Regions from separate parts of the Streptomyces sp. NPDC001744 genome, predicted to be linked through region 2. Evidence: riboswitches for the same ligand, from Rfam matches in the RefSeq annotation. Region 2 holds a riboswitch; the other holds the start of a gene.
What was found. A riboswitch is a leader RNA that binds a small molecule or an ion and turns the genes downstream of it on or off. The one in region 2 is predicted to bind glycine.

Region 1 (6,970 bases), on a different contig from region 2:
GGCCGGGGTGCGGTGCGCGTTCTGGGTCAGCAGGGCGTAGAACTGGGGGATCTCCAGGGCGGGCTCGGTGACGCGCAGCGGCCCGGCGGGCATCCGGTCGAGGCCGGTGGCGATCCGGCGCAGGTCGGCCCAGGGGATGCCGACCCCGCCACCGGGGGCGTGCGGGTTGAGCCAGACGCCCCAGCGGTCGGGGTAGAGGGCGCGGGCGATCTCCCGGCCGGTGACGAGTTCGTGGGCGCGGTTCCAGCCGGAGGCGGCGAGCTCCCGGGACGAGGTGACGCACGGCGCGTAGCCGAAGCCGTCGACCTCCATGTTCCCGTACTGGGCGTCGGGCGAGCCGGGCGAGCCCTGCCAGAGCAGCATCGTGAGCTCGCCGTCGGCGAGGGCGTGCAGCAGCCCCTCGTACGCGTCGTAGCGTCCGGGTGCCACCTGGCTCAGCGCGTGCTCGACCTTCCCCCGGGCTCCCGGCTCCGCTCGGGCGGAGGAGGCCCCGTTGTCCTCGGCCGTGCCTGACGCGCTCACCCTGGTTCCGCCCCTCTTCCGTCCACCACGTGTGCGCGGCCGCGAGGTCCGCGCGGCCGCCGAGTCAGTTCAGCTTAAACAGGGGGCCGCTCACACGGCGGCGCGCTGGTAGAAGGGCCGCACCCGCTCCACCATCCAGTCCGCGACCGGGTCCTGCGCCAGGTCGAGCAGGATGAGGTTGACCGGCCAGGCCACCTCGACCCGGCCGAGGGCGCGGCCGAGGGCGTCCAGGGGCTCGGTGCGGTCGGTGCCCTCCCAGCGGGAGAGCTGGACGCCGACGAAGAGGGCCGGTTCGGCGCCCTCGACGCTGGCGAGGGCGCGGCGGGCGGTGGTGACGATGCCGATGGCCTCGAACTCGGCGGAGGCCGCGGCGAGGAAGTCGACCGGGTCGTCCTGCCAGTCGGGCTCGAAGAGCCGGACTCGGCCGCCGGAGGCGGGCCCGTCGAGCGGGGTCCGGCCGGCGCGGCAGAGTTCGGCCACGGCGGGCGGGAGCAGCGGGACGCCGACGACGCCGCCGGGGTTCACGGCGATGCCGAGCTGCGGGGGCAGGCCGCGGGCGAAGTCGCGGGCGGGGGCGACGGCGAAGGACATGTGGTCGCCGACGCAGGCGCGGAACTGCTGCTCGGAGCTGAAGACGGGGGTGTAGGCCGCGCCGTCGAGCTCCAGGGTGGCGAGGTCCGGGCCGGTGCCGTCGGGGGCGCGGCCGTTGGGCAGGGGCACCCAGACCGGGCTGCGGCCGAGCACCTCGATCAGGCGGCCGCCCGCTCCGGGGTCGCCGAGCGAGGCGGCCAGCACCTCTTCCAGTTCGTTGCCCGGCCACGTCACGTCCACGGTCCCGTTCCCCTCCTCGCGCCGGCCTGCCGCTCCGGCCGCCCGGCAGCACCCTAACGCCGCCCCGGCACCGCCGTGGCCGGAAGGGAGGGGTACGGGCGTCCGGGACCGCCCCCTTCCGGCGGGCGGGCGGTCCGGACGGGCGGCCGGTCCGGGCGGACGGCCCCGACGGCCGGTCCGGGCGGACGGCCCCGGCGGCCGGTCCGGGCGGACGGCCCCGACGGCCGGCGGGCGCCCCCGTCAGGCGGCCTCCCGGAAGGTGATCGTCCGCAGGGTGTCGGCGGCGTCCCGGTCGAGGAGGGTCGCCGAGGCGCAGCCGTGCGGCAGCCGTCCCGACTCGACGGCCCTCAGCAGCCGGCCGACCGCGCGGCGGTGGCGGGCGAAGGCGTACCCGGAGACGCCCCGGCCCCGGGCGTCCTGGCCCGCCCTCGCGGTGCCCGGGGTGACGTCCAGGAGGAGCAGGTGCAGGGCCCGGCCCCGGCGGCGGGCCTCGCGGGCGAGCCAGCCGCGCACCCAGGACTGGGTGCCGCAGTCGTGCACGATCACGCTCGCGCCGGAGCGCAGGGCGCGGCGCAGCCCGGCGTAGTGCGCGAGCCGGACCAGGGGGCGGTAGACGGCGTACGGCAGGAGCCGGGGCATCCGGGCCTCCCACCGCTCGCGGGCGTCCTGGGAGTCGATGCCGCGTCCTTCGGCGGCCCGCCGCATGAGGGTGGACTTGCCGCTGCCGGGGAGCCCGGAGACGACCACGAGGTCGCCCGGGGCGAAGGCGAGGGTGCGGGGGCCCCGGCCGCCGCGCTCGCGCAGGTCCCGCAGGATCCGGCCCCGCCCCCGGGTCCGGGCACGGGCTCGCCGGGACGGTATGCCGGTACCCGCCGCGCAGGCGCCGGTGTGCTGGATCGTCATCGCGTCTCCCCCTGCCGGGCCTCGGGAGGCCCTTCCCAAGAAGTGTAAAGAAACGGTAATGGGACACAAGCGATTTGCCGCGCCGACACCGCGTGCAATGATGTGCCCGCCAGGACCGGACAGGCCCTGCACGGGCACGATCGCCCTACAACCGCATACCGGCCGCTCGAATCCGCGCGGGAGAGTTCCGGGGCACAGTCTGCGCCCGGACGCCGAAGGAGCAAGACCCTCCCTTGAATCTCTCAGGCCCCGTACCGCGCGGATGAGGCAGATCTGAAAAGCGGGACGCCGTCGCGTCCCCACCCAAGGTGCAAGCCGGGGATGCCCCCGGTGAACCTCTCAGGTTCCATGACAGATGGGGAGGACGTCCTCGCCCGTCATGTCTTCGTCACCGAACGCCCTTGGGACCCGGGAGCCACCCCATGACCTCTGCCCCCCGCCTGACCGCCCTCGATGCGCTGCATCGTTCGCTGGGTGCGACCATGACCGACTTCGCGGGCTGGGACATGCCCCTGCGGTACGGCAGCGAGCGCGACGAGCACCACGCCGTGCGCACCCGGGCCGGCCTCTTCGACCTCTCCCACATGGGCGAGATCACCGTCACCGGGCCGCAGGCCGTCGAACTGCTCGACTTCGCCCTGGTCGGCAACATCTCCACGGTGGGCGCCGGCCGCGCCCGGTACACGATGATCTGCCGCGAGGACGGCGGCATCCTGGACGACCTGATCGTCTACCGCCTCGGCGAGACCGAGGCCCCCGAGTACATGGTGGTGGCCAACGCCTCCAACGCCCAGACCGTCCTGGACGCCCTCACCGAGCGCGCGGCCGGCTTCGACGCCGAGGTCCGCGACGACCGCGACGCGTACGCCCTGATCGCGATCCAGGGCCCGGAGTCCGCCGGCATCCTGAAGTCGGTGACCGACGCCGACCTGGACGGCCTGAAGTACTACGCCGGCCTGCCGGGCACGGTCGCGGGCGTGCCCGCGCTGATCGCCCGCACCGGCTACACCGGCGAGGACGGCTTCGAGCTCTTCCTGAAGCCCGAGCACGCCGAGGGCGTCTGGAAGGCCCTGACCGTGGCGGGCGAGGGCGCCGGCCTGATCCCCTGCGGCCTGTCCTGCCGCGACACGCTCCGCCTGGAGGCGGGCATGCCGCTCTACGGCCACGAGCTGACCACCGGTCTCACCCCCTTCGACGCGGGCCTCGGCCGGGTCGTGAAGTTCGAGAAGCCGGGCGACTTCGTGGGCCGCAAGGCGCTGGAGGCCGCCGCCGAGCGCGCCGAGACCGCCCCGCCGCGCAGGCTGGTCGGCCTGGTCGCCGAGGGCCGCCGGGTCCCCCGCGCCGGCTTCTCCGTCGTCAAGGACGGCGAGGTCGTCGGCGAGGTCACCTCCGGCGCCCCGTCCCCGACCCTCGGGAAGCCGATCGCGATGGCGTACGTGGACGCGGCGCACGCGGAGCCCGGCACGCCGGGCGTGGGCGTGGACATCCGGGGCACCCACGAGCCGTACGAGGTCGTGGCGCTGCCCTTCTACAAGCGCCGGAAGTGACGCGTCCGTCCCACCCGGCGTCTCACCCCGCAAGACCGACGTTCCTCAGCACTCCCCCGATCCAGGAGAATCAGGTCATGAGCAACCCCCAGCAGCTGCGCTACACCAAGGAGCACGAGTGGCTCTCGGACGCCGAGGACGGCGTCGCGACGGTCGGCATCACGGAGTTCGCGGCCAACGCGCTCGGTGATGTCGTCTACGCCCAGCTCCCCGAGGTCGGCTCCACCGTCACCGCGGGCGAGACCTGCGGCGAGCTGGAGTCGACGAAGTCCGTGAGCGACCTGTACTCCCCCGTCTCGGGTGAGGTCGTCGCCGCCAACCAGGACGTGGTGGACGACCCGTCCCTGGTGAACACGGCTCCGTTCGAGGGTGGCTGGCTGTTCAAGGTGCGCGTCGCGGGTGAGCCGGACGACCTGCTCACCGCCGACGAGTACGCCGCGTTCTCCGCCGGGAACTGAGACCGGGCCCGAGACCCCCTAGGGATCGATTCATGTCGCTTCTGAACACCCCCCTCCACGAGCTGGACCCCGACGTCGCCGCCGCCGTCGACGCCGAGCTCCGCCGTCAGCAGTCCACCCTCGAGATGATCGCCTCGGAGAACTTCGCTCCGGTCGCGGTCATGGAGGCGCAGGGCTCCGTCCTCACCAACAAGTACGCCGAGGGCTACCCGGGCCGCCGTTACTACGGCGGCTGCGAGCACGTCGACGTGGCCGAGCAGATCGCGATCGACCGGATCAAGGACCTGTTCGGCGCCGAGTACGCCAACGTCCAGCCGCACTCCGGCGCCTCCGCGAACCAGGCCGCCCTCTTCGCGCTCGCCCAGCCGGGCGACACGATCCTGGGTCTGGACCTGGCGCACGGCGGCCACCTCACCCACGGCATGCGCCTGAACTTCTCCGGCAAGCAGTTCGACGTGGTCGCGTACCACGTGGACGGGGCCGGTCTGGTCGACATGGCCGAGGTCGAGCGCCTCGCCAAGGAGCACCGCCCGAAGGTGATCATCGCCGGCTGGTCGGCGTACCCGCGTCAGCTGGACTTCGCGGAGTTCCGCCGGATCGCGGACGAGGTCGGCGCCTACCTGTGGGTCGACATGGCCCACTTCGCGGGCCTGGTCGCCGCCGGTCTGCACCCGAACCCGGTCGAGCACGCGGACGTGGTGACCTCCACCACGCACAAGACGCTCGGCGGCCCCCGCGGCGGCGTCATCCTGGCGAAGAAGGAGTTCGCGAAGAAGCTGAACTCCTCGGTCTTCCCCGGTTTCCAGGGCGGCCCGCTGGAGCACGTGATCGCGGCCAAGGCCGTCTCCTTCAAGGTCGCGGCCTCGGAGGAGTTCAAGGAGCGCCAGGAACGCACCCTGGAGGGCGCCCGGATCATCGCCGAGCGCCTGGTCCAGGACGACGTGACCGCCCACGGCGTCTCGGTCCTGTCCGGCGGCACGGACGTGCACCTGCTCCTGGTCGACCTGCGCGACTCGGAGCTGGACGGCCAGCAGGCCGAGGACCGGCTCCACGAGGTCGGCATCACGGTCAACCGGAACGCGGTCCCCAACGACCCGCGTCCCCCGATGGTCACCTCGGGCCTGCGCATCGGCACGCCGGCACTCGCGACCCGCGGTTTCGGGGCCGAGGACTTCCGCGAGGTGGCGGACGTCATCGCCGAGACCCTGAAGCCCGGCTTCGACGCCGGGAAGGCCGAGGCCCTCAAGGCCCGGGTGACCGCCCTCGCGGACAAGCACCCGCTGTACCCCGGCCTGAAGTGATCCCGCAGTAATTTCGTACGCTTTTGTTCGTACGGACATCCGGGGCACCGCGCACACTGGAACACGGGCGCGGTGCCCCGACCCATGTCCCCCGTCCACGCGCTTTCTGCACCACCCCGGCAGACAACGACGTCCAGCCCCCACAAGGAGTCCTCCCGTGGCCATCTCGGTCTTCGACCTGTTCTCGATCGGCATCGGTCCGTCGAGCTCCCACACGGTGGGCCCGATGCGCGCGGCCCGGATGTTCGCCCGCCGGCTGAAGAACGAGGGCCTGCTGGCCCACACGGCGAAGGTACGGGCGGAGCTGTACGGCTCCCTGGGCGCGACCGGCCACGGCCACGGCACCCCGAAGGCGGTCCTGCTCGGACTGGAGGGGAACTCGCCCCGCACGGTCGACGTGGAGCACGCGGACGAGGAGTTCGAGCGGATCAGGGCGAGCGGCCGGATCGACCTGCTCGGCGCCCACGAGATCCCGTTCTCGTTCGACGACGACCTGGTCCTGCACCGTCGCAAGGCCCTGCCGTACCACGCCAACGGCATGACGGTCTTCGCGTACGACGCGGAGGGCGGGCTCCTCCTGGAGAAGACGTACTACTCGGTCGGCGGCGGCTTCGTCGTCGACGAGGACGCCGTCGCGGGCGAGAACCCGATCGTCCCGGACGACACCGTCCTGAAGTACCCGTTCCGCACCGGCGACGAGCTGCTGCGCCTCGCCCGGGAGACCGGCCTGTCGATCTCGGCGATGATGCTGGAGAACGAGAAGGCGTGGCGCACCGAGGAGGAGATCCGGGCGGGCCTGCTGGAGATCTGGCGGGTCATGCAGTCCTGCGTCGCGCGCGGCATGTCCCGCGAGGGCATCCTGCCCGGCGGCCTGAAGGTGCGCCGGCGTGCCGCGAACTCCGCCCGCAAGCTGCGCTCCGAGGGGAACCCGGAGGCGCACGCCATGGAGTGGACCACCCTGTACGCGATGGCGGTGAACGAGGAGAACGCGGCGGGCGGCCGGGTGGTGACCGCCCCGACGAACGGCGCGGCCGGCATCATCCCCGCCGTCCTGCACTACTACATGAACTTCGGGGCCGGCAGCGCCTCCCCGGAGGAAAAGGAAGACGGCGTGGTCCGCTTCCTCCTCGCGGCCGGCGCGATCGGCATGCTCTTCAAGGAGAACGCCTCGATCTCCGGCGCCGAGGTCGGCTGCCAGGGCGAGGTCGGCTCGGCCTGCTCGATGGCGGCGGGCGCCCTGGCCGAGGTCCTGGGCGGCTCCCCGGAGCAGGTGGAGAACGCGGCCGAGATCGGCATGGAGCACAACCTGGGCCTGACCTGCGACCCGGTCGGCGGCCTGGTCCAGATCCCCTGCATCGAGCGCAACGGCATGGCGGCGGTCAAGGCGGTCACGGCGGCGAAGATGGCG
Region 2 (6,970 bases):
CCAGCCGATCGTGCTCCTGCGTGAAGTGGGAGGCGATCGGTTCCTCCCCATCTGGATCGGACCGGGTGAGGCGACGGCGATCGCCTTCGCCCAGCAAGGGATGACGCCTCCGCGACCGCTGACGCACGACCTCTTCAAGGACGTGCTGGAGGCCGTGGGGCAGGAACTCACCGAAGTCCGCATCACGGATCTGCGTGACGGGGTCTTCTACGCCGAACTGGTCTTCGCCAGCGGCGTCGAGGTGAGTGCGCGGCCGTCCGACGCGATAGCGCTGGCCCTCCGGACCGGTACGCCTATCTTCGGCAGCGACGGCGTCCTGGACGACGCCGGCATCGCGATCCCGGACGAGCAGGAGGACGAGGTGGAGAAGTTCCGCGAATTCCTCGATCAGATCTCGCCGGAGGACTTCGGGACCAACAGTCAGTGAGACCGGCCGCCGGTCACCGGTGGGGCCGGTGACCGGCCGGACCGGGCGGTACGGCCGGAGGCCGTTCGCGGGGCGCTGTCAGAGCATTCGAGTAGCCTTTCCCCGAAGAGAGATACGGGAAACCACTCTCAGGGTGATTATCACTCGGCGTGCCGAGTGTGGCGATCGTTGACGCACCCCGAGTGACTGCCTACCTTCGTGTGGGCAGGTCAAGGACGGAGGGTCGGCGTGATGAGCAGCGCGGACGGTACGGCAGGCAGCTCCCTCGGACGGGTGTCCGGGGAGAGCGCTCCGTATCCGCTTCACGGCAGTGTGGGCGACTTCGGTACGGACGCCGGTGCGGGCGTGCCGGATGAAGGGGTGGGCTACCGCGGTCCCACGGCCTGTGCGGCCGCCGGGATCACCTACCGCCAACTGGACTACTGGGCACGCACCGGGCTCGTGGAGCCGAGTGTGCGGCCCGCGTACGGGTCGGGCACGCAGCGGCTCTACAGCTTCCGCGACGTCGTCGTCCTGAAGATCGTCAAGCGTTTCCTCGACACCGGGGTGGCCCTGCAGAACATCCGGGCCGCCGTGCAGCACCTGCGGGCCCGGGGCTTCCGCGACCTGGAGCGGATGACGCTCATGAGCGACGGGGCCACCGTCTACGAGTGCTCCTCGCCCGACGAGGTCGTGGACCTGCTCCAGGGCGGACAGGGCGTCTTCGGCATCGCCGTCGGGGTGGTCTGGCGGGACGTGGAGACGGCGCTGTCGCAGCTGCACGGGGAGCGGGTGGACACCGGCGAGACCCTCGTGGGACACAACCCGGGGGACGAGCTGGCCAGGCGGCGCAGGGACAGGGCGGTCTGAGACCGCGGCCCGCCCCGCTCCCGGGGCCGGTGGGGCGTTGTCAGTGGCGTAGGGCAGCATCGGACCCGTGAGAGCCGCGCCGACGATCCTGCACCTCGACATGGACGCGTTCTTCGCCGCCGCCGAGCAGGCGGCGAAGCCCAGCCTGCGCGGGAAGCCCGTGGTCGTCGGCGGTCTCGGACCCCGGGGAGTGGTGGCCACCGCGTCGTACGAGGCACGCCGCTTCGGGGTCCACTCCGCGATGCCGATGGGGCAGGCGCGACGGCTCGCGCCGAACGCGGCCTACCTCGTACCGCGCTTCTCCTTCTACCGGTCGATCAGCGAGCAGGTCATGGAGCTGCTCGGGCTCCTCTCCCCGCTCGTGGAGCCCCTCAGCCTCGACGAGGCGTTCGTGGACCTGGAGGCGGGAGGCGTCGCCGACGACCCCGCGAGCGCGCGGGCCGCGGGGGAGCGGCTGCGGGCCGACATCCTGGCGACGACGGGTCTGACGGGTTCGGTGGGGCTCGCCGCGTCCAAGATGATCGCGAAGATCGCCTCCGAGGAGGCGAAGCCGAACGGGCTCGTCCTCATCGAGCCAGGGACCGAGCGGGAGCTTCTGGGGCCGCGTTCCGTACGCATCCTCCCCGGCGTCGGGCCGGCGACCGGGGAGCACCTGCGCAGGGCCGGGATGACCACGGTCTCCGACCTCGCGGAGGCGGGCGAGGACGAACTCGTACGGCTCCTCGGCCGGGCGCACGGGGCCTCGCTGTACCGGATGGCGCAGGGGTACGACGACCGGGCCGTGGTGGCCGAGCGGGACGCCAAGTCCGTCTCGGTCGAGGACACCTTCGACGTGGACCTGCACGACCGGACACGGATCCGGGCCGAGGTCGAGCGCCTCGCCGAGCGGTGCGTGGGGCGGCTGCGGGCGTCGGGCCACTCGGGGCGCACGATCGTCCTGAAGGTCCGGAGGTTCGACTTCTCGACGCTGACCCGGTCCGAGACGCTGCGGGGGCCGACGGACGCCCTCGGGGTCGTGCGGGAGGCCGCCGGGCGGCTGCTCGACGCGGTGGACACCACGGGGGGCGTGCGGCTGCTGGGGGTGGGGGTGAGCGGGCTCGCGGACTACACGCAGGAGGACCTGTTCGCCCAGGCGGAGGCGGCGGCGGAAGCGGCGGGGGAGCGGGCCGCCGGGGAGGCGGACGGCGCGGCGCGGACGGACGGCGTGGCGGGGGCGGAGACCGCCGGGGCCGGGGCCGCCGGACCGGTGGAACGCCACTGGACACCCGGGCACGACGTGCGGCACGCCGTGTACGGGGCCGGCTGGGTGCAGGGGAGCGGGGTCGGGCGGGTCACGGTGCGGTTCGAGGAGCCGTGGTCGGCGCCGGGGCGGGTGCGGACGTTCGCCGTGGACGATCCGGAGCTGACGGCGGGGGAGGCGCTGCCGCTGGTGAGGCGGGGGACGCCGGTGGGCGGTGCCGTGCCGCCGGCGGCCGCGGGACACGGGGACGGGTCCGGTCCGGACCCCTTCCCGTCCCGCCCGTGACGGCGGGACGGGAAGGGAGGGACGTTTCCCGGACGCCCGCGTCCCCGGCGGGTCCCGGACCGTCCCGCGGGGCGGCCGGACCGGGTCAGGCGCCTTCCTGGCCCGCCAGGTGTCCGAAGTCCTTGTCCGGGTGGTCCGCGGGGGAGGAGGGGAGGGCGAGGCCGTAGTGGCGGTAGAGCTGGAGTTCCTGTTCCGGCGAGAGGTGGCGGCCCACGCCGAAGTCCGGGGCGTCCTTGATGAGGGCGCGTGCGAACGGGACGTGGAGGCCGTCGTCGAGCAGGTCGCTCGGCTCCAGGGGGACGAAGGCGTCCCGGCTGAACAGACCGGTGCGGACGGCGGCCCACTCCGGTACGCCGGTCGCGTCGTCCAGGTACACCTCGTCGACGGTCCCGATCTTGTTCCCGTCGCGGTCGAACGCCTTGCGGCCGATCAGGCTGCGCGGATCGATGTCGGTCTGCACGGTCCCTCCAAAGGGTCGCGGCTCCTCTACCCCCTACCAAAGGGCACATCCGGGATGTCGGCCACTTGAGCGAAGGGGGTCACCATCGCGCTGGTAGGCTGGGCGTGGCTGTCGACCCCGTGCGGGAGAGTCCCCCGGAGAAACCTTCCGGTGGACGCCGAAGGAGCAAATCCTCCCCGGAATCTCTCAGGCCCCTGTACCGCGCGGACGAGGTCACTCTGGAAAGCAGAGCGGATGTCCGACGGCATGCGCTCTCACCGACGGTGAAAGCCGGCGTGCCGCGAGGCGTGCCGGTGAAACTCTCAGGTTGAGATGACAGAGGGGGAGGCCGTCCGGGCACCCGCGCCGTGGTGCCCCTCGCAGGTCGTGACGACCAGGAGGCCTCCGTACATGACCGCCAACCGCATTCCGCTCTCCGAACTCGAACAGGGCATCCCGTTCGAGCAGCGGCACATCGGGCCCGATGCCGAGGCCCGGGCCAAGATGCTCGCCCAGGTCGGTTACGGCTCGCTCGACGAGCTCACGGCCGCCGCGGTGCCGGACGTGATCAAGAACGCCGAGGCGCTGGGCCTGCCGGCCGCGCGCACCGAGGCCGAGGTCCTCGCCGAGCTGCGGACGCTCGCCGACCGCAACCAGGTCCTCGCCCCGATGATCGGCCTCGGCTACTACGGCACCTTCACCCCGCCGGTGATCCTGCGGAACGTGATGGAGAACCCCGCCTGGTACACGGCCTACACGCCGTACCAGCCGGAGATCTCCCAGGGCCGCCTGGAGGCCCTGCTGAACTTCCAGACGATGGTCGCCGACCTGACCGGTCTGCCCACCTCCGGCGCCTCCCTCCTGGACGAGGGCACCGCCGCCGCCGAGGCCATGGCCCTGTCCCGCCGCGTCGGCAAGGTCAAGAACGGCGTCTTCCTGGTCGACGCCGACGCCCTGCCGCAGACGATCGCCGTCATCGAGACCCGCGCCGAGCCGACCGGCGTCGAGGTCGTCGTCGCCGACCTGAGCGAGGGCATCCCCGCCGAGGCCGCCGAGCGCGGCGTCTTCGGCGTGCTCGTCCAGTACCCCGGTGCCTCCGGCGCCGTCCGCGACATCAAGCCGCTGATCGACGCGGCCCACGAACTCGGCGCGATCGTCACCGTCGCCGCCGACCTCCTCGCGCTCACCCTGCTCACCTCGCCCGGCGAGCTGGGGGCCGACATCGCCGTCGGCACCACGCAGCGGTTCGGCGTCCCCATGGGCTTCGGCGGGCCGCACGCCGGCTACATGGCCGTCCAGGACAAGCACGCCCGCTCCCTGCCCGGCCGCCTCGTGGGCGTGTCCGTCGACGCCGACGGCAACCGCGCGTACCGCCTGGCGCTCCAGACCCGCGAGCAGCACATCCGCCGCGAGAAGGCCACCAGCAACATCTGCACCGCGCAGGTGCTGCTCGCCGTCATGGCCGGCATGTACGCCGTCTACCACGGCCCCGAGGGCCTCAAGGGCATCGCGCTCCGCACCCACCGGTACGCCGCGATCCTCGCCGCCGGCCTGCGCGCCGGGGGCGTCGAGCTCACCGGGGACGCCTTCTTCGACACCCTCACCGCCCGCGTCCCCGGCAGGGCCGACGAGGTCGTCGCCGCCGCCCGCGAGGCCGGTGTCAACCTCTACCGCGCCGACGCCGACCACGTCTCCGTCTCCTGCGACGAGACCACCGGCCGCGACCAGCTCGCCGCCGTCTGGGCCGCCTTCGGCGTCACCGCCGACGTCGAGTCCCTGGACGCCGTCACCGAGGACGCGCTGCCCGCCGGTCTGCTGCGCTCCGACGCGTACCTGACGCACCCGGTCTTCCACGCGCACCGTTCCGAGACCTCCATGCTGCGCTACCTGCGCCGGCTCGCCGACCGCGACTACGCGCTCGACCGCGGCATGATCCCGCTCGGCTCCTGCACGATGAAGCTGAACGCGACCACCGAGATGGAGCCGGTGACCTGGCCCGAGTTCGGCCAGATCCACCCCTTCGCCCCGGTCGAGCAGGCGCAGGGCTACCTCACGCTCATCACCGAGCTGGAGGAGCGCCTCGCCGAGGTCACCGGCTACGACAAGGTGTCGATCCAGCCCAACGCCGGTTCGCAGGGCGAGCTGGCCGGTCTGCTCGCCGTCCGCGCGTACCACCGGGCCAACGGCGACGAGCAGCGCACCGTCTGCCTCATCCCGTCCTCCGCGCACGGCACCAACGCCGCTTCCGCGGTGATGGCCGGGATGAAGGTCGTCGTGGTGAGGACCGCCGACGACGGCGAGATCGACGTCGAGGACCTGCGGGCCAAGATCGCCCAGTACCGTGACGAGCTGTCCGTGCTGATGATCACCTACCCGTCGACGCACGGCGTCTTCGAGGAGCACGTCGCCGACATCTGCGCCGAGGTCCACGAGGCCGGCGGCCAGGTGTACGTCGACGGCGCCAACCTCAACGCCCTGGTCGGCCTGGCCAAGCCGGGGCACTTCGGCGGCGACGTCTCGCACCTGAACCTGCACAAGACCTTCTGCATCCCGCACGGCGGCGGCGGCCCCGGCGTCGGCCCGGTCGGCGTGCGCGCCCACCTCGCCCCGTACCTGCCGAACCACCCGCTCCAGCCCACCGCGGGCCCGGAGACCGGCGTCGGCCCGATCTCGGCCGCCCCGTGGGGCTCCGCCGGCATCCTGCCGATCTCGTGGTCGTACGTGCGCCTGATGGGCGGCGAGGGCCTCAAGCGGGCCACCCAGGTCGCGGTGCTCGCGGCGAACTACATCGCCAAGCGCCTGGAGCCGCACTTCCCGGTGCTCTACACCGGTCCGGCCGGCCTGGTCGCCCACGAGTGCATCGTGGACCTGCGCCCGCTCTCCAAGGAGACCGGCGTCACCGTCGACGACATCGCCAAGCGCCTCATCGACTACGGCTTCCACGCGCCGACGATGTCCTTCCCGGTGGCCGGCACGCTGATGATCGAGCCGACCGAGTCCGAGGACCTGACCGAGCTGGACCGCTTCTGCGACACGATGATCGCGATCCGGGCCGAGATCGAGAAGGTCGCCGCGGGCCAGTGGCCCGCGGACGACAACCCGCTGCGCAACGCCCCGCACACCGCGGCCGCCCTCGGCGGCGGGTGGGACCACCCGTACACCCGTGACGAGGCCGTCTTCCCGGCGGGCGTCTCGGCCGCCGACAAGTACTGGCCGCCGGTGCGCCGGATCGACGGCGCCTTCGGCGACCGCAACCTCGTCTGCTCCTGCCCGCCGCTGGACGCGTACGACAACTGAGGCCGGACGCCTTCGTGACGGGGGCCGGTCCGGAGGGTTCTCCTCCGGACCGGCCCCCGTCCTCCGTCCGGGCCCGTCAGGCGGCGGTCGTCACCCGGCCCGCCGCGAGGGGACGGTGCGGGGCGATGACCTGTCCGTCCGGCAGCAGTTCACCGGTGTCCTCGAAGAGCAGGACGCCGTTGCACAGCAGGCTCCAGCCCTGCTCCGGGTGGTGTGCCGTCAGTCGGGCCGCCTCCCGGTCGGCGGAGTCGGCGGTGGGACAGGCGGGATGGTGCTGGCACATGGATGGGTTCTTTCGCTGCGTCGTGGTGGATGTCCTGCGGCTCTGCGCGCTCATGGCCGCCCCCGTCGGTCGGTTCGGTTCCGGTCCCAGTCTTGCTCCGGGGGCGGGCTTCCGCAGGCATTTCGCGGCAGCTCGTCCCCTCTCGGAGGG

Region 1: another riboswitch for glycine. It lies ahead of gcvT (glycine cleavage system aminomethyltransferase GcvT); the one in region 2 lies ahead of gcvP (aminomethyl-transferring glycine dehydrogenase).

What each region holds. Positions count from the first base shown of each region.
Region 1 covers NZ_JBIAUG010000002.1:238,700-245,669, reverse strand. The annotation lists gene ACFYZY_RS03605 (enhanced serine sensitivity protein SseB C-terminal domain-containing protein) at 1-522, opposite strand, end outside; gene ACFYZY_RS03600 (enhanced serine sensitivity protein SseB) at 613-1,353, opposite strand; gene ACFYZY_RS03595 (AAA family ATPase) at 1,594-2,256, opposite strand; glycine riboswitch at 2,424-2,523, shown strand; gene gcvT (glycine cleavage system aminomethyltransferase GcvT) at 2,679-3,803, shown strand; gene gcvH (glycine cleavage system protein GcvH) at 3,881-4,261, shown strand; gene glyA (serine hydroxymethyltransferase) at 4,294-5,562, shown strand; gene ACFYZY_RS03575 (L-serine ammonia-lyase) at 5,720-6,970, shown strand, end outside.
Region 2 covers NZ_JBIAUG010000007.1:265,902-272,871, reverse strand. The annotation lists gene ACFYZY_RS11865 (bifunctional nuclease family protein) at 1-427, shown strand, start outside; gene ACFYZY_RS11860 (MerR family transcriptional regulator) at 659-1,276, shown strand; gene ACFYZY_RS11855 (DNA polymerase IV) at 1,344-2,801, shown strand; gene ACFYZY_RS11850 (PRC-barrel domain-containing protein) at 2,887-3,261, opposite strand; glycine riboswitch at 3,374-3,473, shown strand; gene gcvP (aminomethyl-transferring glycine dehydrogenase) at 3,652-6,537, shown strand; gene ACFYZY_RS11840 (DUF5999 family protein) at 6,614-6,820, opposite strand.